One region of the Paenibacillus sp. FSL E2-8871 genome, then DNA from elsewhere that is predicted to be linked to it. Evidence: riboswitches for the same ligand, from Rfam matches in the RefSeq annotation. Region 1 holds a riboswitch; each other region holds the start of a gene.

Region 1 (9,957 bases):
TTGTAGCTGAACGGATCAATAAATATCAGACACAGCTTAGAGTAAAGCCTAAGACGATTGATATTGTTGAATCTAGAACCAAGTGGGGAAGCTGTAGCTCGGATAAAAAGCTAACCTTTAACTATCGCCTAGCGATGGCTCCAGTGGATGTTATCGATTATGTAATCATTCATGAACTGTGTCATTTACTTCATATGAATCATGACCGCTCTTTTTGGCGAAAGGTTGGAAGTCTCATGCCGGATTATAAGGAGAAGGAAGAGTATTTAGCTAGATATGGGCGTGCTATGACGCTGTGATAATCAGAGAGTAATTCAGATGGTCCATTTTCTGGTGAATAAAAGGAAGGGAAGAGGTAAAACTATGTTCACAAAATAGAACTGGAAGAAATTTAAATGCGGAGGTAAATGATGATACAGAATAAAGGAAATTCACAACGCCAGATTCGAACTTCAATTCTTTGTTTGATCTGTGCCTGCACCGTCCTATTAAGTGGCTGCTCTAAAGCTGCCAATGAAACCACACAAGTAACTCCAACGCCTATAACAGAAGCCACTGCACCTGCGGCTACGAACAATGCAACAGAACAACCCAATGCATCATCCGGTACAAATACAGAGGGACTTCCGGCGGATGTTAGCGTTCAGAGAGTTATTAAGGAAGTCACTTTAAAGGATGGTTATCATAAAAAGATTGAGCTGCTGACAGACGGCGGCAAGCGGGTTACCATTACGGATCCGAGCCAAAAGATTGTTTTGCAGCAGATTGAATATGATGGGAAGATTACTACGTCTAATGGTAAACAGGTTACCGTTAAAGTCGAAGGTGGGGGAGAGCAGACCCTAACCATCCCCGATCATGTAGTGATCGAAGATGAGGACAAGCTTGGACTGATGCCAGGTGTTGATATCGAGTGGACAGTGAATGCCGAGGGGCAAATCGAAAGTGTTGAACTGGAGGATTAAAGAGATACTGAGGTGGCTGGCTAAATGAAATTTCTAATCGTATTTGGCAGTATAGTGGTTCCCGTCGCCATGCTAATGATACAACGGAAATGGATAAAGTGGCGTATTGTTTTTAATGTAGCTTCTGTGTTGTCTACGCTTATTTTAGGTAATATTTCTGCCCTAGCTATATATGAAATATTAAGAGATAACACGGTATTTATGACCTCGATCCATGCGATTTTTTTGAATCCAATGTTCCTTTTAACGGGAGCTTATCTTGGAGTATATCTGGTCTATCGCTTGATGTTGATGACGTATGAAGAAGTATATGTATGATGTAGTTAAAAAAGGAGTGTCCCCGTGAAGGGACACTCCTTTTTATATTATACAGCGAAAGCTAAGAAGACTTTCCTACAACGTTTGTTCCACTCTTCGTGATCTTGTACGTAAGGATATCACCATTCCAGAAGTGGAATTTCAAGATGATCTCTCCATCTTTAACATCTTTAAAGAAGGCTGGAAGCAGCTTGATTTCTTTCGTGTTATAAGAGGGTGAGAACGTATTGCCGAACTCCTTGAATGGTGTCCAGTCTTGCGGGCCTGCATTGCCACCAGCGGTATAGACAGCCTCCATCGTGGCAAGCTGGTTACCATTAAAGGTAGTTGGAATCGCAAACGATTCAGTCGTACCTTTGGCATCATTTAATTTGGCAGTGTCATTCACGATGATCTTTAGTCTCCACGCAACACCTTTGTTGAATTTCAACGTTAACACAGCATTTTCACCGTATTTTTGGGAAGCTGTGAGTTTTTTGAGTTGACTGGCTTTGAGTGTGAGCTCCTCGCCATTCAAGGTGTAATCTTTTCCCTTTGTTAGATACTTCCCATTTGCACTAATCGTGGTTAGCTTATTGCCGTTTAGGTTCAGCTTCACCTTGGTGTCTTTGATCGCTGCACCTTTTTTTAGATAGATCAGATCGCTTTCAATGCTGGAGGAACGTTCCTTCAGACCAGACATTAATACACCCTGCAGCTCAGAATCGGACCACTTATACGTTTTGCGGTTGAAATGCTGCCCGTTATCCCAGAGCATGGAGGTCATTTTCTTTTCTTTTAAATAATAGGTAAGGTACTCGAAGAATTTCAGCTTCTCGCCTTGTTCAATCACACCTGTATCTTTATCGAATCCTAGCAGTCCAAACTCACCAACGATAACAGGGATTCCTTTGGCTACGAATGTGTTGTGAACGTTATCAAAAGTTTGGGTGATATCGTTTTTTGTATCTTTTTCAAACGTGGTGTAACCAGCGATATTCACACTGAACGGCCAGAAGCCATAGTAGTGAACGGTCGCAATTATGTTCGGATCGTTAAGAGCTGTAATCGTCTTGTAGAGCTGATCCATTCTAGGTTGGGTAGGAGAAGTCTCTAATGAAGGTAGCACTAGCGGACGGACATCATTCTTTCCACCTGAGTTTCGAACGATCTGATGGAAGGAATTGTTGAGCTCTGCAAGCATCTGTTCCATCTTCGCTTCATCCGTACTTCCGCCATCCGTGAAACGAGGTTCATTAATGCTTTCGAACATCAGCTTATCGGATTTATCCTTGAAGCGGTCCGCAATTTGAGTCCATGCTGCATTATAACGCGCCAGCGTCTCATCATGCTTCTCTTCCATATGACTTACCCATAACCAGGAGTCGTGATGGACATTGATCATTACATATAGTTTGGCGTCTAGCGCCCAGCCTACAACTTCTTCGACACGGTCGAGGTAAGCTTGATCAATGGTGTAGTTCGGTGCTTCACCTATGTGTGAATCCCAAGTGATAGGAATCCGGATACTTTTGTAGCCTTGTGCGGCGATTTTCTTAATCAGTTCTTGGGTCACACGCGGATTGCCCCAGGAGGTTTCATCCTCACCTGTAGCATCTAGAGTATTGCCAAGGTTCCATCCGGGCTGCATATCGTCTACATAGGATTGGATCTTACTCTTTGGTGCTGCCTTAGCTTGTTGCTCGTCCTTAGTGGCAGCGGCGGCAATGGATGAGAACAAAGAGAGCAGAAGAGCGGTGACAAGGGTCAATGATAAGAAGGATTTCTGGATTCGAGTAGTCATTGAATTCTCCTTTGTAAGATCATTTTTGAGGATGCTTAAACCTGACCTTCCTTAGTACTTTGGTGCTTAGATGAACACGTACACCTCCAATAATCTGTTGTAAACGCTTACCAAATACCCTAACATAGAACATTTGCTGTGAGTACCTTACTAATTTGTGGTAAATTCATATATGAATTAGTGATTTGCAGTGATTCCAAAGTTATGGAGGGCAATCCAGTGAGCAGATTTCATTACATAGGCTCGGCTACAGAGCTTCCGTTAGGAGAAAGAGGCAGTGTACCGTCAGCAAAGACATATAATGAAGTGAAAAATTCCCCGGAGTATAAGAAACAAAGAGAGGCTCTGCGCCTGCAAGGTATAATTCCTTTGGATGACATCGCAGATCTGTCTCATTTAAGAGATGAGGACTGTCTTTTATACGACTCGGAAGAAGATGCAGCGGGTATTTTTATAGAGGAGCTTGGGTATTGGAACGATGAGATTCGCAAGCATTTTCGGAGTCCATATGTGTATCGGATTTCACCGAATTGGGGCGGCTTCTCTGTATCCCCTAAGCTAAAAGATACTCTACCGGGATCGTATAACGCCTCACTCAAGTGTTGTCGGGAGTTATTTAGGCTTATGACAGATTATGGGGTATCTGGTGCCGAGTTTGAGCTTTATACATGCTGGGCTGAGGAAGAAGGACTCCCACGTAATAAAAAGTATGATCGAATCTTTGATTTGGCCTCTTTGTCACTGGAGGATGGTTTTGAGCTGAGAGAAAAAGAGTATATTGTGGTTAAAATGATTTGATATTCAATAGGATTATCGCTAACTACTCGTTATACAAAAAACAAATATTGCATGACAAAAGCATATATATTAGATATGATGAAGCATGGAAAAATTAATATTAGCAATAGGTGCCAATTATGAATGTTTCGGAAATACAATCATAGATTGGTTAAATGGAAAGCGGGTGTGAATCCCGCGCGGTCCCGCCGCTGTGAAAGAGGAGTCCTTGCAAGGTACCACTGGGAAACTGGGAAGGTAGCAAGGGTGATGATACTTGAGCCAGAATATCTGCCTGTTTCTGATACACCGTTAAACTCTACGAGCGATAGAGAGGTGTTTGATATAGTATATGCCTGCTATTGTTGCGGTTCACTATCTTAAACCTCTTGACGTTATGTTGAGTGGTTTTTTTGTAGTGCTATGAAAGTTTATTCTGTTTTTTAACATAGAAAGAGAAGGGAAGGGTTATGGAAACATGAAGAAAAATAAGTTTTTAGCTTGGTTACTTATTGTAGCAGTATTTATCACGACGTTCTCTACAAGCGTAATCCCGGCTCATGCGAATGAAGCAAGCTCTACACTTAAAGGGTATGTCACTGTATCCGTAGAGAAGTTCACATTGGGTCAAGGATATATTAAGGATCCTATTAAAGTTCCATTCTACGAAGGGGATAATGGCGCATCACTAATAACACGTGCGCTAGGAGAAGGTAATTATAGAAACTTTGGAAGTATAGCTAGTAGTTTTTATTTATCTGAAGTTAAAGATAGTGGCAGAAGTGAAGTCAATATACCGCAGTATATTTTAGATATGATTTCAGCCGATGGGAATACAGTCGGAACTAAAGCAGACCAAGAGTGGCTAAGTCAGTTTGACTACACTCACATGTCGGGTTGGATGTATGCCGTAAATAATGAATTTCCTCCGTTCGGGATGTCTGATTATCACCCTCAAGACGGTGACATCATCCGAACACAGTTCACCACTTATGGCTATAGTTCTGATCTTGGTGGCTGGGGAGAACCTCCATTTCCATTTGCCAATAAGGATGCATTAACTGCGAAAATCGCAGAAATTAACAGTGATCCGAATAAAGAAAGTATTTTGGGCAAAACAGTAGTACAAAAAGCAGTTTACCAAGCTTATTCAGTGCTAGAAAATATGGAAAGCTCTCAATTAAGTGTAGATCATGCGCTGGTCGGGCTTACCCATTCTTTAGATATTGAGCCACCTATTATTACTGTAAGTGGTATGCAGGATAAACAGGAAGTATCCGATAAAGATTTAAGTTTCAGAGTAGCTGTCACAGATAATGTATATAACGGTATCATTCCAGTAGTAAAACTAAATGGAGTCACTCTATCTGCTACAGATGGTGAGTATAAGGTTTCTCTTAACCCAGGTGGTAATGTAATCACTGTCACAGCAGTAGACGGAGCAGAAAATAGAACAACACAAACTTATCAAGTTACCTACAAAATAAATGCTACAACGGGAGTCAAAGAACAGTTAGATAAGAGCCTTGCTTATATTCTAAACACCGTAAAGAATCCGTCATTTGGAACAGGTAGCGGAGAATGGTCAATTCTTTCACTAGCACAGGCCAACTACGAAGTGCCAAGTGGTTATTATGATCTCTATTACAACAATGTAGCTAAGAGAGTAAAAGAATTAATGAAGGATGGAAAACTCGATGCTACTAAAAGCACAGAGCATTCCAGAGCGATTCTAGGACTTACCTCTATCGGAAAAGATATCACGAATGTTGCGGGTTATGATCTAATCAATGCACTCGCTGATTATAAATATGTTCAGAAGCAAGGGAATAATGGTCCTATATTTGCTCTGATTGCTTTAGATAGTCATAACTACGACATCCCGGTATTATTCCCTAATCCTGATGAAAAGGGAGTAATATACCAAAGCACAAGAGAAAATCTGGTTCAGTACATCTTGGATAAAGAGGTTAAAAAAGGTGCAGCAGATGCCGGTGGCTGGGCTTTAGGAGTAACCAAAGCGGACGTTGATATGACCGCGATGGCGATGCAAGCACTTGCACCTTATTACGCAACGAATCCAAATGTAAAAGCTGCTGTGGATCGGGCGATTAATTGGTTATCGAGTACGCAAAATGATCAAGGCGGATTTACAAGCTGGGGAAGTACAAGCAGTGAAAGTATCTCGCAGGTAATAGTAGCCTTAACTGGCGTAGGCGTAGATCCACACAGTGACCCTAAGTTTGTGAAAAAAGGGAATTCGCTTATTGATGCGTTGCTTACCTTCGCTGGACCGGATGGCGGATTTAAGCATATTCTAACCGGAAAAGTAGATGGAATGGCTACGGATCAAGGTACGTATGCACTTATTGCTTACGATCGTCTGATCAATCATAAGAACCGTCTATTTGATATGAGTAATATAGTAATTCAGCAACCAGAGGAAACGAAAGAAATAGAAGTACAGTTACCCTCAGGTGATACACCCAAAGTTGTCATTTTTCAAAATAATAATAAATATATTCTTCCGATAAATTCAGGGGATAGCAACAAAGAAATTACAGTGCAAATCCCGAAATATAAGCAATCCTCGGTAAGTGTTAATTTACCTAGCAATAGTAATCTGCCTAAATTAGAGGTTACCAAAGGTGACGTATCTGTAGTCATCCCTAAGGGTACACAGGTTATAGAGGGAGATTCTTCAAAGGTTGAATTGATTTCACCTACAACAAGGACAGAATCTGCACTAAAAGATAGTCTGAATCAAATTATTCCTGGGGACAAGAAGCTTGATAGCATCGTTCAAGCATTTTCCATGGGAGGCAGCGCAAGAGTAGAATTCAGTCAATTTATTACGTTAACCTTTAAGGACCTTAAAGGAAAAGATGCTGCTTATATTCAAAACGGCACACCTCATGCGATTCAAAAATTTGCAAGTGATGACTTAGGTTTGGCAAGCGGCAAGTCAGAGTATGCCTACGATAATGGAAATGATTTAATCGTAAAAACCAATCATTTCACTGATTACATTGCGTATTCCTCCACTGCAGTACAAACACCTGGTGGTGACGGTAATGGTAACGGTAACGGCGATGGAGGAACCACTCCATCTAAGCCATACGTAACCCTATCCGTGGATAAGCTTACGATTAAGAAAGGATATGTTATTCCATCTGTACAGGTAGAGCTACTATCTGGTGACACAGTGTGGTCTGTATTCGAAAGAGTACTAGATAGCCGCGGTATCGACTATAGATATTCTTGGAACAGTACATTTGGAAGTGTGTATGTTGAATCCATAGCTGGTGATGGAGAATTCGACCATGGTAGCGGTAGTGGATGGATGTATAATGTAAATGGAAAATATCCTAATTATGGTGCATCTTCATATAATCTAAGTGCCGGGGATAGAATTCAGTGGCGTTATACTACGAATTTGGGTGTGGATCTAAATGCACCGATACCAACAGCGAGTCCGACTCCAAAACCAACGCCTAAACCTAGCGGTACTCCTGCTCCGGGTGATGTAACTATTCCGGAAGATAACAGTAATCCGACAGCGAGTCCATCTCCAACAGCGACTCCTAACGATATCAAGCAAGTGTATAAAGACGCCGATAAGATCTCATCCTGGGCATTCTCAGCGATTGAAACAGCTACAGTAAAAGGGTACATCCAAGGTAACAATGGTCAGGTGAATCCGAAAGATCATATTACAAGAGCAGAATTTACTAAGATCCTAGTATCAGCATTGGAACTGGATATCAAGAGTGACAAAGGAATTACCTACAAGGATGTCGCTCTAAGTGACTGGTTCTATCCATATGTGAATGCTGCTCATAAAGCAGGATTAATTACAGGTTTTAATAATGAATTTAAGCCAAATGACAAGATTACTCGCGAGCAGATGGCAGCCATTATTGTCAGAGCATTATCAATCCCGGCTACGAAGCCAGGTACAGCTATTAAAGATATCAATACAGTGTCTGCGTGGGCAAAAGCAGATGTGGAAACCATTGTTGCCACCGGACTTATGTTAGGTGATAATAATCAGTTTAAGCCTAAAGAGCTTGTAACTAGAGAAATGGCAGCTGTTGTAGCTTCTAGAACCCATGATTATAAGAGTGGCGACAAAGCAGTTAGTCCATATATTCAAAACACAGCAGCCTTTTTGCAAAAAACAGTAACAAACCCGGTCATCTCCTCGGTTGGCGGGGATTGGACAGTGTTCGGGCTGGCACGTTCTGGTGTGAAGGTTCCAGATAGTTATTACGCTAAGTACTATGCGAATGTAGAAGCCACCCTTAAAGAAAAAGCTGGGAAGCTGCATAGCGTAAAATATACGGAATATGATAGAGTTATTTTGGCATTAACTTCAATCGGCAAAAATATTGATAAAGTGGCGGGTTATAACCTACTGGAACCGCTCGCGGATTTTGATACTGTAATCAAGCAAGGTATTAATGGACCTGTGTTTGCCTTAATTGCACTGGATAGTAATCATTACGACATTCCAGTGGTTAAGGATGTTAAGACGCAGACAACAAGAGAGATGCTCATTGATTACATTTTAGGCAGAGAGATCAACGGCGGGGGATGGGCACTAGGCAGTAATGCTACTGAGGCCGATCCGGATATTACGGGAATGGTTATTCAAGGCTTGACCCCTTATTACAAAACGAATGCCAAAGTAACGGCTGCTGTGGATCGTGGAATTGCTTGGTTATCCAAAACGCAAACAGCAGATGGTGGCTTTGCAAGCTGGGAATCTACGAACTCCGAGAGCATTGCTCAGGTTATTGTAGCTTTAACTGGACTTGGTATAGATCCGCATAAGGATTCCAGATTTATTAAAAATGGCCGTTCAGCGGTAGATGCGTTGCTTGGCTTTGCTGCACCTGAAGGTGGTTTTTATCACGTGAAGCAGGGTGGCGTAGGCAACGGAGGCGCGAAACCCGGAGAAGTAGATCTTATGGCTACGGATCAAGCGATGTATGCACTGGTTGCTTATGATCGGTTCGTTAAGGGTCAGACGAGTCTTTATGACATGACAGACGTTAAATAGAACTTTATTTAAAGAGATAAGCAAGGGTAGCATGTATACCCTTGCTTATTATTTAAGGTGGGGAACTTAAGAAATGAACAAGAAAAAATGGCTAACAGCGATACTAATTATTGGTGTGTTGGCGATTGCCTTCTTTTGGGGCGGGAATTATCAGAAGAGCCCGAACAAGGTTGCGAGTAACAGTGTTGAGTCTCAAGTTGTAGGATCAGCCAATACGACCTCCAATCAGAATGTTGATGTAGAGCCTACAACCTCAAGTGATGCCAAGACAACGGAGATAGCTCCTACAGCTACACCTGATGAAACAGCTAAGCCCGTTGAAACGGTAAAACCAACTGAAGAGGTAACGCCAACCGAAACTGCGGCAACAGAGGTTGAAAAGCCGACCGCAACACCTAAATCGGATACACAGGCACAACCAACCGCAACACCGAAAGCGGCTAAAACGTCCGTGCCGGAAACGAAGGCGACGGCAAAACCAGTAACCAAGCCGGATTCAAAAGTAGCGACAACAGAAACAAAGCAGGAACCGAAAAAGGATAAATTCCTTACCGATCCAGTGCCGAGCGGGAAACCTAAGCCCGTGGAATGGCAAGATGCAACGGTAGATAAGAAGAAGCAATTAACGGCTACTTTGTCCGTGTCGGCAACAACGATTTTAGATAATATGGATATTTTCAATAAGGATAAGGTTGAAGTATTGCCGGCAGATGGTATCATTTATAAAGCGCAGAAGGTAACCTTTTATGAAGGTGAGTCTGTGTTTGATGTTTTGCTAAGAGAGATGAAGAAGAATAAAATCCATATGGAATTCAGTATGACTCCGATCTATAACAGTAATTATATTGAAGGCATAAATAATCTTTATGAATTTGATGCTGGAGAGCTTAGTGGATGGATGTACAAAGTAAATGGCTGGTTCCCTAACTACGGCAGTAGTCGTTATGTTCTCAAGGATGGCGATGTCGTTGAATGGGTATACACTTGTGATTTAGGTCGAGATGTAGGTGGTTATGTAGCCACAGGAGGAGCTCAGAAATAATGAAGGA
Region 2 (9,957 bases), 2.8 Mb from region 1:
GTGGGGGGACGCGCGGAAGCGGACTGATGGGTAAGCTGATGGGTGCGGGCAAGCGTCTGTTGACAGGGGAAAGCTTGTTCATGACCGTATTCACACATAGCGGTTCTTATGGACGAAAAAGTGTCACCTTTGCTGCTCCATATCCAGGAAAAATCATCCCGCTCGATCTTCAGCAATACGCTGGAAAAGTGATCTGTCAAAAGGATTCATTCCTCTGTGCGGCGAAGGGCGTCTCGATCGGTATTGAATTTCAGCGCAAGCTGGGCACCGGATTTTTTGGTGGAGAAGGCTTTATTATGCAAAAGCTGGAGGGCGACGGTCTTGCATTCGTACACTCTGGCGGCTACGTTATGGAACGCACACTACAGCCGGGAGAGACGCTCAAGCTGGACACAGGTTGTCTTGTCGCTATGACGTCTTCCGTGGATTATAATATTGAGTTTGTAAAAGGTGTCAAAACCGCGCTATTCGGCGGAGAGGGCCTGTTCTTCGCCACACTGCGCGGACCCGGCAAGGTGTGGGTGCAGTCACTGCCGTTCAGCCGTATGGCTGACCGCATTCTGTCCGCAGCTGGTAACAGCGGACGCAAAGAAGAAGGCAGCGTACTTGGGGGACTCGGCAATCTGCTGGATGGCAGATAGATTAGGGCGAGTTTGATGGGTAGAACATTCGAGGCACAGAATGAGCGGTTTTAGCGAGTGGCTTATTAGGGGGAGACAAGGACAGAAATACCCTTCTTGTGCGTGTTGGCCCGAATAGCGCGAAAGAGGGGGAAAAATGCCCTAGATTTGCACGGATTGAGTGGATCCAGCCAAAAGAACGGTATAAATCCCGTAGAAATGGCCGGATCCATTTCTAATTGCTTCAGCAAGACATTAGTTACTTATGTTCGATGTGATATTACCATTCGACGTTTGAATTATCGACTCTGTGATGTCCACCGCTACTGTATTTGCAACTAACTATATAGTGAGACCCGTGAATGATTATGCTCATTCACGGGTCTTTTTTAGAGGTTGGGCTTGGGATAGTTTAATTCATAACCATCAAATACCTACCTCGCGTTAGGCATGACGATTTGCCTCACGTTACGCTTGGCGACCTGCCTAGCTTTACGCTGATGATCTATCATACAATCTCCCTAACAATTTGACTAACCCTGTCCACGATGTATATATTATTTGGCAAAGCCCTTATAAGAGGTTGTTCAAAAAGTCCGCTTTTGATCACGAAGTATTTCAAGAAGATTATTCGACATCGAATATTGAATTCAGGCGAAATTTCCGGTGCTCACGTAGCTTCCACTACGCTCCGCTCCTCAGTTTCTACCTTCATCCAATCTTCTCGGTGCTGAAAACCGTACTTTTTGAACACGTACTATAATGTTAAGGCTGTGACCGGAGGCATGATATGTTCAAAATATTTATTATAGAAGATGACCGTGGACTGGTGGCTCTGCTGCAGGATTATTTACATAAGTTTGGATATGAAACACAGGCTGTGAATGATTTCGAGCGTGTTCGCACTCAGTTTGAGACGTTCGCTCCGCACTTGGTTCTTTTAGATGTTAATTTGCCAAAATACGATGGGTATTACTGGTGCCGCCAGATTCGTGGGATTTCCACCTGCCCTATCCTTTTTATATCTGCCCGCGATGGCAAAATGGATCAGGTGATGGCGTTGGAGAACGGAGCCGACGATTATATTACGAAGCCCTTTGATTACGAAATTGCGATGGCCAAAATCAAAAGCCAGCTGCGACGCGCCTACGGTACCTATGCGGGAAGCAACAATGAGCGTACCCTAACCGTTGCCGGAATGGCACTGGATGTGGAGCGACTAGTCCTTACTCGAGGAGAAGCCAAGGTGGATTTAAGTCACACGGAAGCCAAGATACTAGATGAGCTGATGCAAAAGTCTGGAACTATCGTTACCCGCGACAGACTGCTCGAAAAAATCTGGGATGATCAAGCCTTTGTGGATGAGAATACGCTTAATGTCTATGTCACCCGTGTACGTAAAAAGCTTGCCTCTCTTGAGATTACGGACGGTCTACAAACCGTTCGAGGTCAAGGCTACCGCTTGATTCCGAATTGGGGGGATGAGGATTGAAGCTATTTTTAAGGGAGCAGATCCCTTTAATTGTTGTCTATCTAGCACAGCTCATCTTGATCACACTAGTATATCGGCTGGATGGGGGCAGTGGTGTGAGTGTTAGTCTGTACGCTGCTCTTCTCAGTACTTGTCTGCTGCTTGGCTACCTCGCTTATCGGTATATCAGCAATCGTACGTTCTATGAAAGACTGGAGACTGTACCCACCTCTCTAGATGAAGCTGGCGGTCCATTACAGGATTCTCCGCTTGCCGTGAGTTTACGAGGACTACTAGGGTCACAATTCCGCCTCTACAAAAATGATTTACACAGCTACCGCCACAAGCTGGAAGAACATATTCACTTTATTAATCAGTGGGTGCATGGGATGAAGACGCCATTGTCTGTCATCCATTTGATGATTCAAGATAAAGACGGACCGCCTTTTACGGCGATAGGTGATGAACTAGACCGTCTGAAAAAAGGACTGGACACTGTACTTTACACGGCTCGGTTAGATACTTTTGAGCATGATTTTTACGTGGAACGTTTGGATTTGGAAACCCTCGTACGTAGCGTGACCTCAGAGCAGAAGCGTCTGTTCATACGTAACCGTATATTTCCTACTATTAAAATTGATAAGCAAATCGTTGTAACCACAGATGAGAAATGGCTAAGTTTTGTGCTTACGCAGATAATTACGAATGCAATACGTTATACGACGGAAGTCGGCAAACATGTATATTTCCATGGGTACATACAAGAAGAAAAGAGAGCAGTACTGGAGATACGAGATGAAGGAGTTGGCATCCCAGCAGGTGATCTGCCGCGTGTGTTTGATCCTTATTTTACAGGTGTGAATGGACGAACCTTTCAAGAATCCACGGGGATGGGTCTATATCTTGTGAAACAGATCTGCGGAAAACTTGGTCACGAGGTGAGCATTTGCTCAGAAGAAGGTAAGGGCACGACCGTGCGGATAGTGTTTAGGGAGTCCAACCTTACAAAAATGTAAGGTCATTGTAAGTTAGAGAAATGGCAGCCTGTGTATACACTTTGTATAATGAAGGCAATCCAGTCGAAAGAAGGAGAGGTAACACTTGCCCATTCTAGATGTTCATAATTTATCAAAAATATATGAGGGTAAAGTGTCCACTCAGGCATTGAATCATATTCGTTTTTCTGTTGAAAAAGGGGAGTTTGTTGGCATTATGGGACCTTCGGGGAGTGGAAAAACAACACTGCTCAACACGATCGCCACCATCGACCAGCCGACCTCCGGTCAGATTCTGATCAACGGTCGAGATCCCAATCTGCTTAGCAGAAAAGAAAAGGCACTCTTTCGCCGCCATGAGCTTGGTTTCGTCTTTCAGCATTTCAATCTGCTGGATACGCTCACTGTAGAGGAGAACATTGTGCTGCCTCTCACGCTTGCTGGTGTCCGTGTTACGGAAATGGAGAGCAGATTGAAAGAAGTAGCAAGTATGCTGGACATTGAGCATTTGCTGCAAAAAAGGACATACGAGATTTCAGGTGGACAGATGCAGCGGACCGCCATCGCCCGGGCGATGATTCATCGTCCTTCATTGATTTTAGCAGATGAGCCTACAGGGAATCTGGATTCCAAAGCTTCAGGTGAAGTCATGAATATGCTGACAGAGGTGAATCAGGAAGAAGGGGCAACCGTGCTGATGGTCACACATGACGCAGTGGCTGCGAGCTTTTGTAACCGAGTCATCTTTATTAAAGACGGACGTTTCTATAGTGAAATGTACAGGGGGAGCAGCAGAGGCGCCTTCTTCCAAAGTATCATTGATATGTTGTCTCTGCTTGGGGGAACTAGCCATGACCTTTCGGCAATTCGCTTATAGGAATGTTACACGTAACAAGCGTAAATATGCGGCTTATTTTGTCGTCAGTGCTTTTTCAGTGATGATCTTTTTTGTGTGCGCATTGTTTATTTACCATCCGGATATTTCTAAGAGCTTGGTTTATAGTACAGCTGCTCATACAATGATGGCGGCAGAAGCCATTATTTATGTGTTTTGCTCCTTGTTCGTTCTTGTATCGGTCGGATCATTCCTGCAGTCACGTAAGATGGAGTTTGGGATTTTATTGATGCATGGAATGACGAAGCGACAGCTGAACATGATGGTATTTTTGGAAAATATGATGATCGGCACCTCTGCCATCCTGACAGGTACTTTACTAGGGTTAATTCTGGGCAAGTTGTTTTTGATGATCGGATCTACTTTTCTAGGGATACCTCTTTTAACGTTTCATCTTCCATGGCAGGCGCTTGTACTAACGATATGTAGCTTTGCGCTGTTATTTATTCTAATCTCGCTAAGCACGTTCTTCTTTATTGGGAATGAATCACTGATGCGGCTGTTTCAGGGAGAACGAAAAGCAGAAGAGGAACCTAAAGTTTCCTTGGTGTTATCTATACTGTCTGCTTTATTGCTGTTAACGGGCTATTTTATGGCGGCTACAGCACAAGCGGCTTCGGTTGAAAAGGTGATGTTCCCGGTCGTTATAATTACGGTTGCGGGTACCTATCTCTTTTATACTCAGCTCAGTATTTACACTGTTAAACTACTTAAGGCGATCCGGCGCCTGTATTGGAACCACACGAATATCATTACTTTATCGGGCTTGTCTTACCGCTGGAAAGAGAATGCCCGAATGTTTTTTATGGTGACGATTGTATCCGCAGTCTCTTTTACTTCAGTGGGAGTATTCGCATCGATCCATACGCTTTCCAGAGAGTTGAAATTGGACTATCCCGCAGCAGTTGGTTATGTAGCCAAAGGCAATCAATTGCAGGATCCTTTTGATCAGCATTTGGACGAAATTAAGGAAGAGCTTACAACGCTCGGTTTACCCTATGAGACACTTAGTATTCCGATTAAATACGCAGAGGTGGAATCTCAGACCGGGCCAGATCGCACGTTAAGGCTTCCCTTGATTGCTTACAGTGATTATAAGCTTGCTCTGCTTCGTGCAGGGTTTACGACGGATGAGCAGCCTCTAAGTGGAGATGAAGGACTGGTGATGATCGGTTCGCAACGAGACCGGAGTCTGCAAGCGGGTAGAGTAAAGCCGGTATATACCTTGAAGCAAGGTCTTTCCATTCGAGAAATGGGTTATACCCAGCATGTTCCGATTGCCGAATATCTATTGCCGGAGCTGGATGGAAGGGATGGGGGAGATTTCAGTGGTGTTGTGATTAGCGATGAGCTTTACAAGGCTATTCATCCCGTACAGACCGATTTGTATACAGGATTTTACATGGATGACTTCCCGCGAACAGTAGGTATAGCGGCGGATCTTGCTCATAAAGGGAAACGGTCCTATGAAAGTAACTCGCCATACGCGATTGTTGTTAGCGGCACGCTGTTTGAAATACAGAGAACATTGTACAACACGATGCTATTCGCTTCTTTACTGGTGGGTACTGTCTTTTTCATTGCAGCAGGCAGCTTCCTTTACTTCCGGCTCTATACAGATCTAGATCATGATCGTCATCAATATTCTACATTGTCCAAAATGGGACTTACAGATCAAGAGCTAAACCGAATTGTAACGATACAATTGTCGTTGTTGTTTTTTGTTCCGGTTGGGGTAGCCATTTTGCATAGTGTGTTTGCCTTTATTGCGCTTCAGCGGTTGTTTTACTTATCTATTGCTGTGGAGACCGGGGCGGTGTTATTGGGATATTTGGCTGTCCAGGGACTTTACTTCTTTTTTATTCGCAGCCGTTATTTACGCAACTTGAAGAAGAACTTGATCTGAATAATGGGGGTTACGAAATGCAAGCATGGATTACAGATTTTATGGAGCAGTTTGGTTACTTTGGTATTTTCCTGATGCTCGCTTTTGAAAATATATTTCCACCGATTCCTTCCGAAGTGATCCTTCCTTTTGGCGGATTCATGACAACCACAACGAATTTGACCATTCCTGGTGTAATTATTGCTGCTACGCTTGGCTCACTGCTGGGTGCAGTGATTCTCTATTATATCGGTCGTTTGTTGGATGTAAATCGCTTGGAAAAGATCGTTGAACGCTGGGGCGGCCTACTCCGGATTAGCAAAAAGGACATCCACAAGGCTGACGCTTGGTTTGACAAATATGGCTATTGGACCGTACTATTTTGTCGGATGGTTCCACTAGTGCGTAGTTTGATTTCGATCCCTGCAGGGATGTCGGGCATGAAATTTGGAGTGTTTATGATCTTCACAACGATTGGTACGCTGGGATGGAATCTATTGCTGGTGCTTATTGGTGCGGCATTGGGTGAGTCCTGGGAAGACATCGCCATGTATATGGATATGTACTCCAACGTAGTGTACGTGCTTCTTGCAGGTGGAGTAGTGATCCTTGGGTATTTGTTCTTCCGCAAGCGCAGCCGGAAAATGAACACCGAAGGTTGAGCCGAGAAGGACTTATAGATAAAAGTTATGATTAAAAGGAGGAGAACAAATGGAGCTATTAACGATTATTAAAGCTATTATTTTGGGAATTGTTGAAGGATTGACTGAATTTGCTCCGGTATCCTCCACAGGTCATATGATTATTGTTGATGATATGTGGTTAAAATCGACAGAGTTATTTGGGCAATATACGGCCAATACGTTCAAAGTGGTTATACAGCTGGGGTCAATATTAGCAGTTGTAGTTATTTTTAGAAATCGGTTCATTGAATTGCTGGGCTTAAAGCGTTTCAGCCGCAAGCAGTTGGATCCTGTAACCGAGCAACAACCACAGCTTGAAAAAGGCGGCCACCTGAAGCTTACACAGGTGCTTGTAGGTTTAGTGCCAGCAGGCGTGCTGGGGGTTCTGTTTAATGATTATATTGACGAGCATTTATTCTCTACATCCACCGTGTTAATCGGTCTAGTAGTCGGTGCTGTATTAATGATTATTGCGGATCTATTCGGACCAAAGAAGATTCAAACGGAGAGTGTCGATCAGATTACATATAAGCAGGCGCTAGGTGTTGGTCTGGTCCAGTGCTTCTCCTTGTGGCCGGGATTTTCTCGTTCCGGGTCGACGATTTCTGGTGGTGTTCTTCTGGGTATGAGTCATCGCGCTGCTGCTGATTTCACGTTTATTATGGCTGTTCCAATCATGGCAGGCGCCAGTTTACTCTCACTGATGAAGAACTGGCAATATTTCACCATCGATGCCCTGCCGTTCTTCATTGCAGGTTTTATCAGTGCCTTTGTATTTGCACTATTATCGATGCGTTTCTTCTTGAAATTGATCAACCGGATTAAGCTTTTACCATTTGCTATATATCGCATAGTACTTGCTGCAGTAGTATATTTCGTGTTTTTCTAAATCCGTTATAAGGAATCGATATAACAAAAGCCCCCGTAATCTATTGCAGATGACGGGGGCTTTCACGTATGATGACATCAGATTTAAGACACTCACTTTATCCTTATAATTCTCGCATAAACGCTTACCGTCCTTAAAAGGACGCTGAAGGCGTTTTAGCAATTAAATTATAAGAAAGTAAAAGTTTCACGAAATACTTTCTTATAATTCTCGCATAAACGCTTACCGTCCTTAAAAGGACGCCAAAGGCGTTTTAGCTTGACAATATCGGAGACAGGTGCTTGCCGGAAATTAGTAATTCGGTAGGCTTAATAGGGAAATTCGGTTTGAAGCCGATGCGGTCCCGCCACTGTAACGGAAGAGTCCATAGCAACATATGTCACTGGCAATTTACTACTGCTGGGAAGACTGCTAAGGATGTTGACACCGCTAGCCAGGAGACCTGCCTGTTTCAACAGCACTGCTACACCTACGGAGGATAGGAAGGTGTTAGACGTTAACCATAGGTATATTATGGGCGTCTTTCCCTTTGACTTTTTTAGGGAAGGGCGCTCTTTTTTATAGGAATGCAAGTGATATCGAGTCCAAAATAAGAAGATGGAGAAGGGGAGCTGCAAAGTGACGAACAAAGTAAAAGTAAGCAATCTTGGCTATCCAAGAATCGGGAAAAACCGCGAGTGGAAGAAAACGTTGGAAGCCTTCTGGGCGGGAAAAATAAATGAGGAAGAGTTCCGTTCTGAAATGACAGGAATTCAGCTTCAGCATTTGAAGACTCAGCAGGAGGCAGGAATTGATTTAATTCCGGTAAATGATTTTACGTTCTACGATCATGTGCTAGATACAGCTGTAATGTTCGGGATCGTACCTCCACGTTATGCGTATGATGGTGGCGACATTGGGCTTGATCTTTATTTTGCGATGGCTAGAGGAAATGCTGAGGCTACCGCTTGCGAGATGACTAAATGGTTCAATACGAACTATCATTACATCGTTCCAGAGATCGGTGCACAAACGCCGCGTCTGACCGAGAATAAACCACTGGCAGCTTATCGTTTTGCCAAGTCCCAAGCGGGAATTGAGGGTAAACCTGTGGTTTTAGGCCTTTATACATTCCTTAAGTTGTCAAAAGGTTTTGCATCTGCGGATATTGCGAAGATTGCTGCTCGGTTTCTTCCGGTTTACGTTCAGCTGTTGCAGGAACTGAAGCAAGAAGGAGTAAGCTGGGTACAAATTGATGAACCAGCGATTGTTACAGGAATTAATGAATCAGAATTATCCTTACTTCACTCGATTTACACAGAAATTGCTGAATCCGTGCCTGGATTAAATATTATTCTGCAGACTTACTTTGAAGCTGCTGAACCGCTGGAGGCACTGTTCAAGCTTCCGGTACAAGGTTTAGGTCTTGATTTTGTCCATGATGGCGGGACGAACCTGGCATCGATTGAACGTCTTGGCTGGCCTGAGGATAAGTGGCTGGGAGCGGGTATTATTGACGGACGCAACATCTGGCGCTCAGATCTGGATGCTAAGCTGCAGCTAATCGAGAAGCTGAGTGTACATGTATCACTTGATCGTCTTATTATACAGCCTTCTTGCAGTTTGCTGCATGTTCCGGTTACTGTTCAGGGTGAGGTGAAGCTGAAGGCCACCGTCAAGGCTGCTTTAGCTTTTGCTGATGAGAAGCTTAGAGAGCTTGGCCTGCTTGCTGCAGCCTTAGAGGGTACAGCAGAAGCTGCTGCTGCGTTGACGGCCAGTCGTGAAGCCCTTACTGCCTTCCGTGCACTTCCTGAACGCGGTCGTAAGGATGTGGCCGAGCAAGTTCTCGGACTTACAGATTTACCAGACCAACGTAGCCTACCTTTTGCTGAGCGCCTGAAGGTGCAGCAGGAGAAGTGGCAGCTGCCACTTCTGCCAACGACAACAAACGGAAGCTTTCCACAGACCGTAGAAGTGCGCCAGGCAAGGTTGAAATGGCGTAAAGGCGTATGGAATCAAGAGCGTTACGACGGGTTCGTTCGTGAGCAGATTGCAGATGCAATCACTTTCCAAGAAAAGCTGGGTCTGGATGTACTCGTGCACGGTGAGTTCGAAAGAACCGATATGGTGGAGTTTTTCGGGGAGAAGTTGGATGGTTACTTATTTACTAGTAATGGCTGGGTTCAATCCTACGGATCACGCTGCGTTAAGCCCCCAGTTATTTATGCGGATATAGCTTTTATCCAGCCTATGACTGTAAAAGAAAGCGTCTATGCTCAGTCGTTAACTTCCCTTCCTGTTAAAGGTATGTTGACTGGTCCTGTTACGATTCTCAATTGGTCTTTCGTACGTGATGATCTTAGTCGGGAAGCAGTAGCGAATCAAATTGCCTTAGCGCTCCGTCATGAAGTTAAAGCTTTGGAGGATGCAGGCATAGAGATGATTCAAGTAGATGAACCGGCTATCCGTGAAGGACTTCCTTTGAAGGCGGAAGATCATGAGGCATACTTGAATTGGGCGGTGAAATCGTTCCGTATCGC
Region 3 (9,957 bases), 350 kb from region 1:
ACAGACTACTGTTGTGGAAGCTCTAGCCGCTCTAATCCGTCCATATATTTGCGCAGCGCCTGAGGGATGTAGATAGAACCATCCTCTTGCTGGTGATTCTCCAGCAGCGGGATCAGAATTCTTGGTGTAGCCACTGCGGTGTTATTTAAGGTGTGGCAGTATTGTAAGCGACCGTCCGCATCCCGATAACGGATGCCCGAACGACGAGCTTGGAAATCGAGTAGATTAGAAGCCGAATGGGTCTCACCGTATGCGCTTCTGCTAGGCATCCATGTCTCGATGTCATACTGCTTATGCGTCTTTAGGGACATATCCCCTGTGCAGACAGCCATAACTCGATAGGGGAGCTCTAAGAGCTGGAGAATGTGCTCGGCATTCGCGAGGATCTCGTGAAGCATATGGTCCGAGACACCCTCGTCATTTCGGCATAAGACGACTTGCTCGATCTTCGAGAACTGATGTACGCGGTACAGCCCGCGCACATCTCGCCCCGCTGATCCAACTTCACGGCGGAAGCAAGTCGACATTCCGGCTAATCGCATGGGTGTGTCGAGCTCTACAATCTCGTCGCTGTAGAGTGAAACTAGCGACACTTCAGATGTGCCTACCAGCCAGCGATTATCTCCGCTGAGCTCGTACGTCTGATCCATCCCACCCGGGAAGAATCCGGTTCGCTCCAACGCTTCAGGGCGGACAATCACAGGAACATCCATCACGGTGAATCCGCGTGTAGTGAGCACATCTAGGGCAAGTCTTTGAACAGCGAGATGTAACATCAGGCCGGCTCCTTTGAGCACATAGCTGCGAGGACCGCCTGCTTTGACGCCACGGGGAATATCAATAATATCGTGGAGTTCACCTAGCTCCACATGATCACGAGGCGCAAAGCCGAATTCCGGCACCGCTCCGTTCAACCGCAGTTCTACATTATCGTTATCATCGTGGCCGATGGGTGTATCCTGCGACACTGGATTCGGTGCGAGCAGCATGAGCTCTCTACAGCGGCGTTCAGCCTCGTTCAGATCTGCTTCCAGCAGGCTCAGCCGATGATTGAGTTCCCGTACCTGTGCTTTGACGATCTCTCCAGCAGGGCGGTCACCCTGCCGTAATAATCGTTCAACCTCTTTGGTTAGCCCGTTACGTTCGGCTCTCATTTGTTCTGTTTCTTGTCGCAGGCCCCGGCGCTTCTCATCCCAATCCAGCAATTCATCCAGTGGGAAGTCGATTCTTTTCCAGGTGGCAGTGTTTCTTACAAGTTCTTGATTATCCTTGATCCAGTTCATTTCCAGCATATCGCTCGCTCCTTTTTGTTTAAAAGATAAGAAAGTGTAAGTTTCACACTTCACTTTATCCTTCTATTTCTCGCACAAACACTTACCGTCCTTATAAGGACGACGAAGGTATTTATGCTTGAAAAAACGCAAAAAACGCCCTCATCCATGGGACGAGGAGCGTCAGCTCGCGGTGCCACCCAGGTTGATCGAATCTCCTTAACAGCAGGAAAGAATTCGACCCTCTTTGGTCTTCGCGGTAACGGGCGAAACCCGGTGAACTTAGGGAGTCATTATAGGCTCCGGTCGCAGACGCCTCACGGTTGGATGCCGATCATTGGCCTGATTCTTGGATTTAATATTGTTGCTTAGTATATCGCAAGAGTGGGATGAGCGCAAGCGTTTATGGTTTGACAATAATATCTAATCTGCGATAGGATTAATATTAATTTAAAGTATTCCTGTCGGGATAAATACTTGCAGTGTGAGCTGCTTAATAGGATGAAAGAGGTGGAGAAGTGGCTAAAATTGTTGTGATTAACGGAACGCCTTCCTTGGTATCGCGCATCAATGCAGTTATAGAGTATGCGGAGGCAAGCTTAACGGATCAGGGCTTTGAGGTTGAGCGTATTAACGTAGCAGAGCTGCCAGCGGAAGATTTGATTCATACCAAGTTTGAGAGTGATTCTATCGTTAAAGCGAATGGCCTTGTAGCCGAAGCGGATGCGGTAATCGTGGTTAGCCCGGTTTATAAAGCCTCTTATACAGGCGTGCTGAAGACCTTCTTGGATCTAGTTCCACAAAAGGGATTGGCCGGTAAAATCGTACTCCCGCTCTTCATGGGTGGCAGTCTTGCACATCTTCTCACGATTGATTATGCATTGAAACCTGTATTGTCTGTACTCGGTGCACGTTACATTCTTGGTGGAGTGTATGCCGTGGATTCTCAGGTGGTTCGTAATGATCACGGAGTGGTAGAGCTTGCTGAGGAGCTGAAGCTGCGACTGAATGATGCGTTAGCTGAGCTGGCAGAAGAAACTACACATCGTGTGGAACGCAAGGCTTAAGACTAAGTAGCAAGCATTCTGTTTCGGATGGATTCATACCAACTATATAAGCGTCTCATTCATACCTGATCCAAGGGGTGAAGGGACGCTTTTTGCTATAGTAAAAAGGCCATCTCACTGTGAAAGTAGAGAATGGCCTCTTTTTTATATAGGGTTCGTTATAATCCGGTCTTACAAATCGTCGAATCCATTATCGTCGCCAACCTTACCGTAGTTACGGGATTTAGCTTCGAAGAAGTCGGTTTTGGTGGCATTAAGTGCATCATCGGAGAAAGGTTTGATCCAAGGCATGCAGTTAACGTCAACGCCTTGGTAGGCTTTTTCCATACCCATCAAAGTTAAGCGCTTGTTCGCTGTATATTTGATGTAGTCACTAAGCTCGTTAAGATCAATACCGCGGACATTAGTAAGGGTGTAGTAAGCCCAGTTGGTTTCAAGCTCTACCGCGCGGTCGATCGTACGATACACGTAATCCATGTTCTCTTTAGTGTTCAACTCAGGGAAATCTACAAGCAGCTGCTTAAATACTTCTGCGAAGAAATAGCAGTGCTGATTCTCGTCACGTTGGATATAAGAGATCATTTGGCTGGTCGCCATCATCTTCTGGTCACGGGCCAGATTGTAGAAGAAGGCGAAGGTGCTGTAGAAGAAAATTCCTTCTAAGATGAGATCCGCTACCAACGCATGGAAAAAGGTTTGTCTCGTAGGGTTATCACGGAACTCTTGATAAATATCAGAGATAAACTGATTGCGTTCCAGCAGGACAGGGTCTTTTTTCCAATATTCAAAAATTTCTTTCTGCTCACTTTCCGACACGATTGAGGAAAGAACATAGGAATAGGATTGGTTATGCACCACTTCTTGTTGTCCGATAATGGCAGAGATAGCTTCTAGAGAAGAGTCAGTAAAATAACGCTTCACGTCGCTCACGAACATCGTCTGCATCGAATCCAGCACAGCGAGTAGGGAGATATTAATCTTAAATACGCGTTGTTCCTCAGCATCGAGCATAGGGAATTGTTGCGCATCTTTGGACATTGGGATTTCATCCGCGATCCAGTGATTCAGCAGCAGCACCTTGTACAGCTTGTACATATGCGGCATGCGAATATCGTTCCAGTTCAGAATACCGGAGCACTCACCGTCGATGATGCGTGTGGATTGGTTGGGTACTTCAGTGTTAAAAATCTTTTGTAGTTGCATTTATTTTCCCTCCATTTTTTTGCGCGGGTAATTCGTCTTGTCTGATCTTTAATTAAATTAGGTTGATGAAGTAACGGAGAGAAAGTTTGGAGCTGTAGGAGCGATAGCGTTCGCCTTTATCCTCGGATTTCTACCGCGAAGACGGTATAGATCAAGAAATCTGAGGATAACAGCGACCGGAAGCCCAAACATTGCTCGCAGTTACGATTAAATCACCGAATTTTTTAAAGCAGTAAGACTCTTAGCTAGCGCAAGAATCACACTCTTCTATTGTCAAAGCACGGCTACGCACATAATAAGTTGATTTCAATCCGCCCTTCCAGGCGTTCAGATGCAGCTCAAGGAACTCGGTAGCCTTGATGTCAGGACGAACATACAGGTTGAAGCTTTGACCTTGATCGACGTGACGCTGACGAGCAGACGCCATGCGGATCGACCAGTTTTGGTCAATTGTAAACGCAGTTTTATAGTACCAAATCGTCTTGTCGGACAGATCGGGTGCTGGGTTAGCGATCTTGTAAGTTGTTTTCTCTTCATAGGAAAGCAGTTCATACAAAGGATCAATGCTGGCTGTGGAGCCGGCAATAATCGATGTGGAGCCGTTCGGTGCAATCGCGAACATCCATGCGTTACGAACACCGTCTTTAGCCACTTCTTCTTGCAGCTCGCGCCATTGTTCAGTCGTTACATATTTACCTTCTTGTTCACCGCTAACGTAGCCACGTGAAGTAAAGTATGCACCTGTCTCCCAATCGGAACCGGCGAACTTCGGATAACGGCCTTTTTCACGGGCAAGCTCCATGCTCGAACGTACCAACAGGTAGTTGATGTGTTCATACAAATGGTTGTTATATTCTACGGCTTCATCAGATTCCCAACGAATGCCCTTGAGTGCCAATAGGTGATGCAAGCCGAATGTGCCGAGACCCACTGCGCGGTATTGGCTGTTCGTGTATTGTGCTTGCAGAACTTCAATATTATTAATGTCGATTACGTTGTCCAGCATACGTACTTGGATAGGTACAAGTCTTTCCAGCACACCAGCTGGAATCGCACGTGCCAAGTGAATCGAATTCAGGTTGCAGACTACGAAATCGCCAGGGATTTTGGAGATAACAATCCGGGTCTTGCCATCTTTGGTTACTAATTCTTCCTGTTCAATAACGGTAGCGGATTGATTCTGCATAATTTCTGTGCACAGGTTGGAAGAGAAGACCATACCTTGGTGACGGTTCGGGTTCGTCCGGTTAACCGTATCACGGTAGAACATATACGGAGTACCTGTTTCAAGCTGTGATTTCATAATCCGTTTCATGATGTCGATCGCAGGAACAGTAATACGGGACAATTCCAGATTGGCTGTAGCTTCAGCATATTTTTCACGGAAAGTGCCTTTACCAAGCTCTTCATCGTAGAAGTCTTCCAGACCAAGCGGACGACCGTTCTCATCCGTCCAGCCCATAACCTTCTTCACTTCATGAGGGCAGAAGAGGTTCCAGTGGCTGCGTGATTCAACGGCTTCCATGAACAAGTCCGGCAGGGTTACACCGTGGAATACGTCATGTGCACGCATACGCTCGTCACCATTATTTAGTTTAAGATCGAGGAAAGCGAGAATATCTTTATGGAATACATCAAGGTAGACAGCGACTGCACCTTTACGTGTTCCGAGCTGGTCTACACTGACTGCTGTATTGTTCAATTGGCGAATCCAAGGGATTACGCCGGAGCTAGTGTTCTTATGGCCACGGATATCCGAACCCCGTGCCCGTACTTTACCAAGGTAGACGCCGATACCGCCGCCCATTTTGCTAAGGCGCGCTACGTCTGTATTGGAATCAAAGATACCCTCTAGGGAATCGTCCACCGTATCGATGAAGCAGCTGGAGAGCTGTCCAGCGACCTTTTTGCCGGCATTGGACATTGTAGGGGTAGCAGCTGTCATGTAGATGTTGCTCATAGCCCAGTAAGCTTCTTTTACAAGCTCAAGACGTTTCTCGGCTGGCTCACGGTGCATGAGGTACATGGCGATAATCATATAACGTTCTTGCGGAAGCTCCATTACACGGCCGTCAAAATCATGCGCCAAATAACGGTCGGATAGCGTAAGCAGACCGATATAGTCAAACAAAAGATCGCGTGTATAATCGATACACCCACCTAGTTCGATAATTTGTTCTTTGGTGTAATGACTTAGAAGCTCTTCACGATAGATTCCTTTTTTTACGAGATCCGTAATTAGCGGGTACAGCTCACCGTAAGGCTCTTCTGGATAAGCTTTATAGCGGCGATGAACGGCTGCTTTTTTATAAAGGGTAGTCAGAAGGGCACGGGCAGCTGCAAACTTCCAAGTAGGCTCTTCTTTCGTTACAAGCTCTAGAGCGCTCATGGTGAAGGCATTGCTAATTTCTTCTCCGCTTACGGAGTCACGACGCAGTTTGGAAATTACTCCCCGTAGCAATGTTTCTTTATTTAGTTGATCAAGACCTTCCAAGATACGGTCGGCGTATACGGAAAGGCGCTTCTCATCAAAAGCCAGTTGGCGATTGTCTGGTTTTACTACGAATTGTGGCATGGTTATTTCATCCCTTCTTATTTTGGGTTAATTTTGAATATCAAAAATTGATATATTATAGCGCAGTAGGCTGCCACAGAAAGACCTCCGAGCCGTTCGTACTGGCCGGAATGTCGATTATGCGTTGGTTATAGCTTCCTCGGTAAGGAAGTGTAGTATCTTTCAATTCTTCTATAAAACGTCCATCTATTAATACCTGACACTGTGTAAGTAGATTCCACTCCGGCGAACCGGGAAGGGCGGTTAGTTCCTCATACGTATAACCACTGTAAATCCAGATGGGGAAGCCAGGGAGCACGGCGCGAAGCTCATGAATGAACCCAAGTACCTCTTCTGCCGAGAAAAAAGGATCGCCGCCTGCCAGTGTTAGACCATCCAGCAAAGGGTTAGCGGCGATTTCTGCAATGATTTCATGTTGACGTTCTAAGGTGAAGACTTCTCCATATTTAAAGTTCCATGTCTCGGGATTAAAGCATCCCGGGCAACGATGACGGCAGCCGCTGATGAAGAGGACGGCCCGCATGCCCTCTCCCTCGTTAATCGACTCCGGATAGTATCCGCAAATATTCATAGATGCTTAACGCGATCCCGTACTTCGGCTTGTTTGGCGGCATTGAAGCGGGTCTGATAGTCGCCAGTTAAATAACCTGTAACTCTGCGCAAACGACGGATGTGCACGTCATTCTCATGTGCGTTGCAGGAAGGACAGTTTGTCCCAATTACGCCTTCGTATCCGCAGCTGGAGCAGCGGTCAATCGGATGGTTAATGCTGAAGTAGCTGACCTGTTGTTCTAGTGCATATTTAATGATTTTGATAAAAGCAGATGGATTGCTGCGGGCATTGCCATTTAATTCGACATAAGAAATAGCCCCGGCATTGCAGTATTCATGGAAAGGAGCTTCCAAGCTGATCTTCTGAGCAGCACCTAGATCGTAGTATACAGGGATGTGGAAAGAGTTCGTATAATACTCACGGTCAGTTACGCCCGGAATAGAACCCAGTACCATGCGATCAATCTTGGTGAATTTGCCGGACAGGCCCTCTGCTGGTGTTGCGAACAAGGTAATGTTGAGATTAAGTTCCTCACTTTTAAGGTCGCAATACTCCCGCATGTGACGCACGATAGCCACAGCCTTGGCATGGACTTCAATATCCTCGCCATGGTGTTTGCCGTACATGGCTTTCATGCATTCCGCCATACCGATGAAGCCAAGCGACAGACTACCATGTTTCAGCAGTTCGCCTACAGAGTCTTCAGGAGCGAGATTTTCGCCGCCTTCCCAGACGCCTTCTCGCATCATGAAATCGGATGCTTTAGCTTTTTGCGCGCTTTGGATGTGGAACCGATGAAGAAGTCCTTCCAGCGCAATATCCATATAGTGATTTAGATCCTCATAGAAGCCAGCTTCGTCTGCGACGGTACGTCGGCCTGTTACTGTGCCGTGTGCCAGACCGAGCCGAACCAGATTCAGTGTATTAAAGGAAAGGTTGCCCTTCCCGGAGCAATGATTACGCCCAAAACGGTCACCGAGCACTCGGGTGCGGCAGCCCATTGTAGCAAATTCCGTATCAGGATCACTTGGATCATAATACTGCAAGTTTAGCGGAGCGTCCAGATTAGCGAAGTTCGGATATAGTCTGCGTGCAGAACATTCCGCCGCTTTTAGGAACAATTCATAGTTAGGATCGCCTTGCTGTTGATTGACTCCTTGCTTGCATTTGAAGATTTGAATCGGGAACACAGGTGTTTCTCCGCTGCCAAGTCCGTTCATCGTTGCTGTTAGCAGGGAGCTGATCACAAGCTGACCTTCTGGTGAAGTACAAGTACCATAATTGATGCTGGTAAACGGAATTTGCCCACCGGATCGGCTGGACATGGTGTTGAGATTATGTACCATACTTTCAGCCGCTTGCAGGGTTTCGATTTCGGTTTCCTTTAGTGCAAAACGAAACGCTTTTGGATATAACTCCGCCAGATCGGTCCGACTCATTGTAATCTCGCCCAAAGAATCATTAGCTTGTCCCTCATCAAAATAATCCAGACCCTTGCGGAACAGCTTAGCGAAGGATTTGGTTACATAAGGTGCAAGATCATAGTCGAGCTTATTGGCGGATACGCCGCCATATTGAGCATTTTGCTGGGATTGAAAAATAATTGCTACCAGTGACATAGCTGTCATTATGGAGTTCGGAGGACGAACACTGCCGTTGCCGGTGTTGAAGCCTTCGCGGAGAAGCTTATCAAACGGGATAAAAATGCAGTTAGTCGTTCCGATTGCGTATTGATCCAGATCATGCACATAGACGACATTGTCATCAATGGCTTGCACTAGCTGCGGCGGCATCGTAAAGTTGCGGGCGTACCATTTTGAATATTCACTGCCGAACTTGCTCATTTTACCGGAGAAACTCTCTCCGTTCAAATTGGCATTCTCGCGCAGCAAGTCCAAATCCCGGCTGTCGATAATATCGCGTCCTAAATCAATGAGCTCTTCTAAAAGAACTTCTCGTGCATTTGTTGTACCGTTAAATTGTCTCTCCAACAACGTCATTGTATAGCTCTCCTCTCAGTCTATCGTCCTATCATTAAGAAGTGGGGCCGCATGAGCGGCCGTATATTCATTGTGATCTCATAAAAAAAGCATCCTCTAGCGAGGATGGCAGAAAATGCCCGATGCGTTATGTAAATATCCACACAGATATTTGTAGTGGCCTCTAAGAAGATGACCGCATGCGGACACCGTTCCTGTTCCTCGCAGGCACTCATAGTTGGTGTCGTCGAAACAGGCAGGTCTCCTGGCTTCCGTAGGACCTCTCAGCGCCTTCCCAAGGGGGCTCTTACCCCTCAGTGACTTCTGCCAGGAGATCTGCCCATCTTAAGCTTCTAAAAGCTTGTAAGGGGCATCCGGTTACAGTGGCGGGACCGCAGCGGATTTTCACCGTACTTCCCTATTAAGCTCTAATTCCGATAAAGGATCAAAGCGCCTGTCTCCACTATATTTTGTTGTCGTTAGATAAAAATAACCCAAGATGTTGTGTTTGTAAACAGTTTTTTAGAAAACCCGCGCGGGGAGCGGGTTCTTCAAAAGTACTCCACAAATGATCCACAGGCTGTCCATAAGTAATCCACAATTGATCCACAGGCATATAAAAAATGATTCATAAATTGTCCGAAAAGATGCCACAAAGAGTCCATAAATGTAGTGCAGATGACCCTAGAATTCATGTTAGAAAAAATACTTGTGGCGAAAGTCATATTTCGGAGAATTTTGGGGAAAGAAGAAGGGGCATAATAAAGCTGAGATCATTTGTGGGAGAGCGGTGGAGTTGTTACAATAGAAGGAGACACATACTTTAAAATTCCGAGGAGGTATTCTCATGCCTATTGCTGAAGTAACCGTTATTCCGATTGGAACAGGTAGTACGAGCCTTAGCAGCTATGTTGCGGATATGCAGCGAGTGCTGAAGACGGTAGAAGGGATTACTTATGAGCTTACATCCATGGGTACAATCATCGAAGGGCCTCTTCAGCGTATTTTTGCTGCAGTCGAAGCGCTGCACGAGTCTCCTTTTGCCGCAGGTGCAGAGCGTGTCTCTACCTCACTTAAAATAGACGACCGCCGCGATAAACCCTCCACTAGCCGTGGAAAGCTGGAGTCTGTGGAGCGTAAACTACAGGTGGAATAGCAGTTTGGGAGAGTAGGGAAATAGGGAGAAATAGGCTTGCGTTTCTGGCTGAAAGTTGTATAATATTTTTTGTTTGACAGAAAAATCAGCCTTAAGCTGGTGTAGCTCAGGGGTAGAGCAACGCACTCGTAATGCGTAGGCCGGGGGTTCAAT

What was found. Region 1 has a riboswitch for cobalamin ahead of NYE25_RS24890 (S-layer homology domain-containing protein). Riboswitches for the same ligand answer to the same signal wherever they lie in the genome.
Region 2: linked by a shared signal. The riboswitch ahead of metE (5-methyltetrahydropteroyltriglutamate--homocysteine S-methyltransferase) and the one ahead of NYE25_RS24890 (S-layer homology domain-containing protein) in region 1 are both predicted to bind cobalamin.
Region 3: linked by a shared signal. The riboswitch ahead of NYE25_RS23425 (anaerobic ribonucleoside triphosphate reductase) and the one ahead of NYE25_RS24890 (S-layer homology domain-containing protein) in region 1 are both predicted to bind cobalamin.

Annotation. Positions count from the first base shown of each region.
Region 1 covers NZ_JBBOBV010000001.1:5,522,257-5,532,213, forward strand. The annotation lists gene NYE25_RS24865 (M48 family metallopeptidase) at 1-299, shown strand, start outside; gene NYE25_RS24870 (hypothetical protein) at 408-965, shown strand; gene NYE25_RS24875 (hypothetical protein) at 990-1,283, shown strand; gene NYE25_RS24880 (cellulase family glycosylhydrolase) at 1,345-3,066, opposite strand; gene NYE25_RS24885 (hypothetical protein) at 3,286-3,864, shown strand; cobalamin riboswitch at 3,956-4,156, shown strand; gene NYE25_RS24890 (S-layer homology domain-containing protein) at 4,322-8,908, shown strand; gene NYE25_RS24895 (DUF4430 domain-containing protein) at 8,982-9,950, shown strand; gene NYE25_RS24900 (energy-coupling factor transporter transmembrane component T) at 9,950-9,957, shown strand, end outside.
Region 2 covers NZ_JBBOBV010000001.1:2,756,079-2,766,035, reverse strand. The annotation lists gene NYE25_RS12735 (TIGR00266 family protein) at 1-641, shown strand, start outside; gene NYE25_RS12730 (response regulator transcription factor) at 1,411-2,112, shown strand; gene NYE25_RS12725 (sensor histidine kinase) at 2,109-3,107, shown strand; gene NYE25_RS12720 (ABC transporter ATP-binding protein) at 3,193-3,963, shown strand; gene NYE25_RS12715 (ABC transporter permease) at 3,938-5,887, shown strand; gene NYE25_RS12710 (DedA family protein) at 5,905-6,528, shown strand; gene NYE25_RS12705 (undecaprenyl-diphosphate phosphatase) at 6,578-7,438, shown strand; cobalamin riboswitch at 7,697-7,902, shown strand; gene metE (5-methyltetrahydropteroyltriglutamate--homocysteine S-methyltransferase) at 8,057-9,957, shown strand, end outside.
Region 3 covers NZ_JBBOBV010000001.1:5,174,978-5,184,934, forward strand. The annotation lists gene serS (serine--tRNA ligase) at 6-1,292, opposite strand; gene ssuE (NADPH-dependent FMN reductase) at 1,790-2,338, shown strand; gene NYE25_RS23410 (ribonucleotide-diphosphate reductase subunit beta) at 2,510-3,541, opposite strand; gene NYE25_RS23415 (ribonucleoside-diphosphate reductase subunit alpha) at 3,783-6,116, opposite strand; gene nrdG (anaerobic ribonucleoside-triphosphate reductase activating protein) at 6,172-6,687, opposite strand; gene NYE25_RS23425 (anaerobic ribonucleoside triphosphate reductase) at 6,684-8,669, opposite strand; cobalamin riboswitch at 8,887-9,121, opposite strand; gene NYE25_RS23430 (MTH1187 family thiamine-binding protein) at 9,496-9,804, shown strand; tRNA gene NYE25_RS23435 (tRNA-Thr) at 9,900-9,957, shown strand, end outside.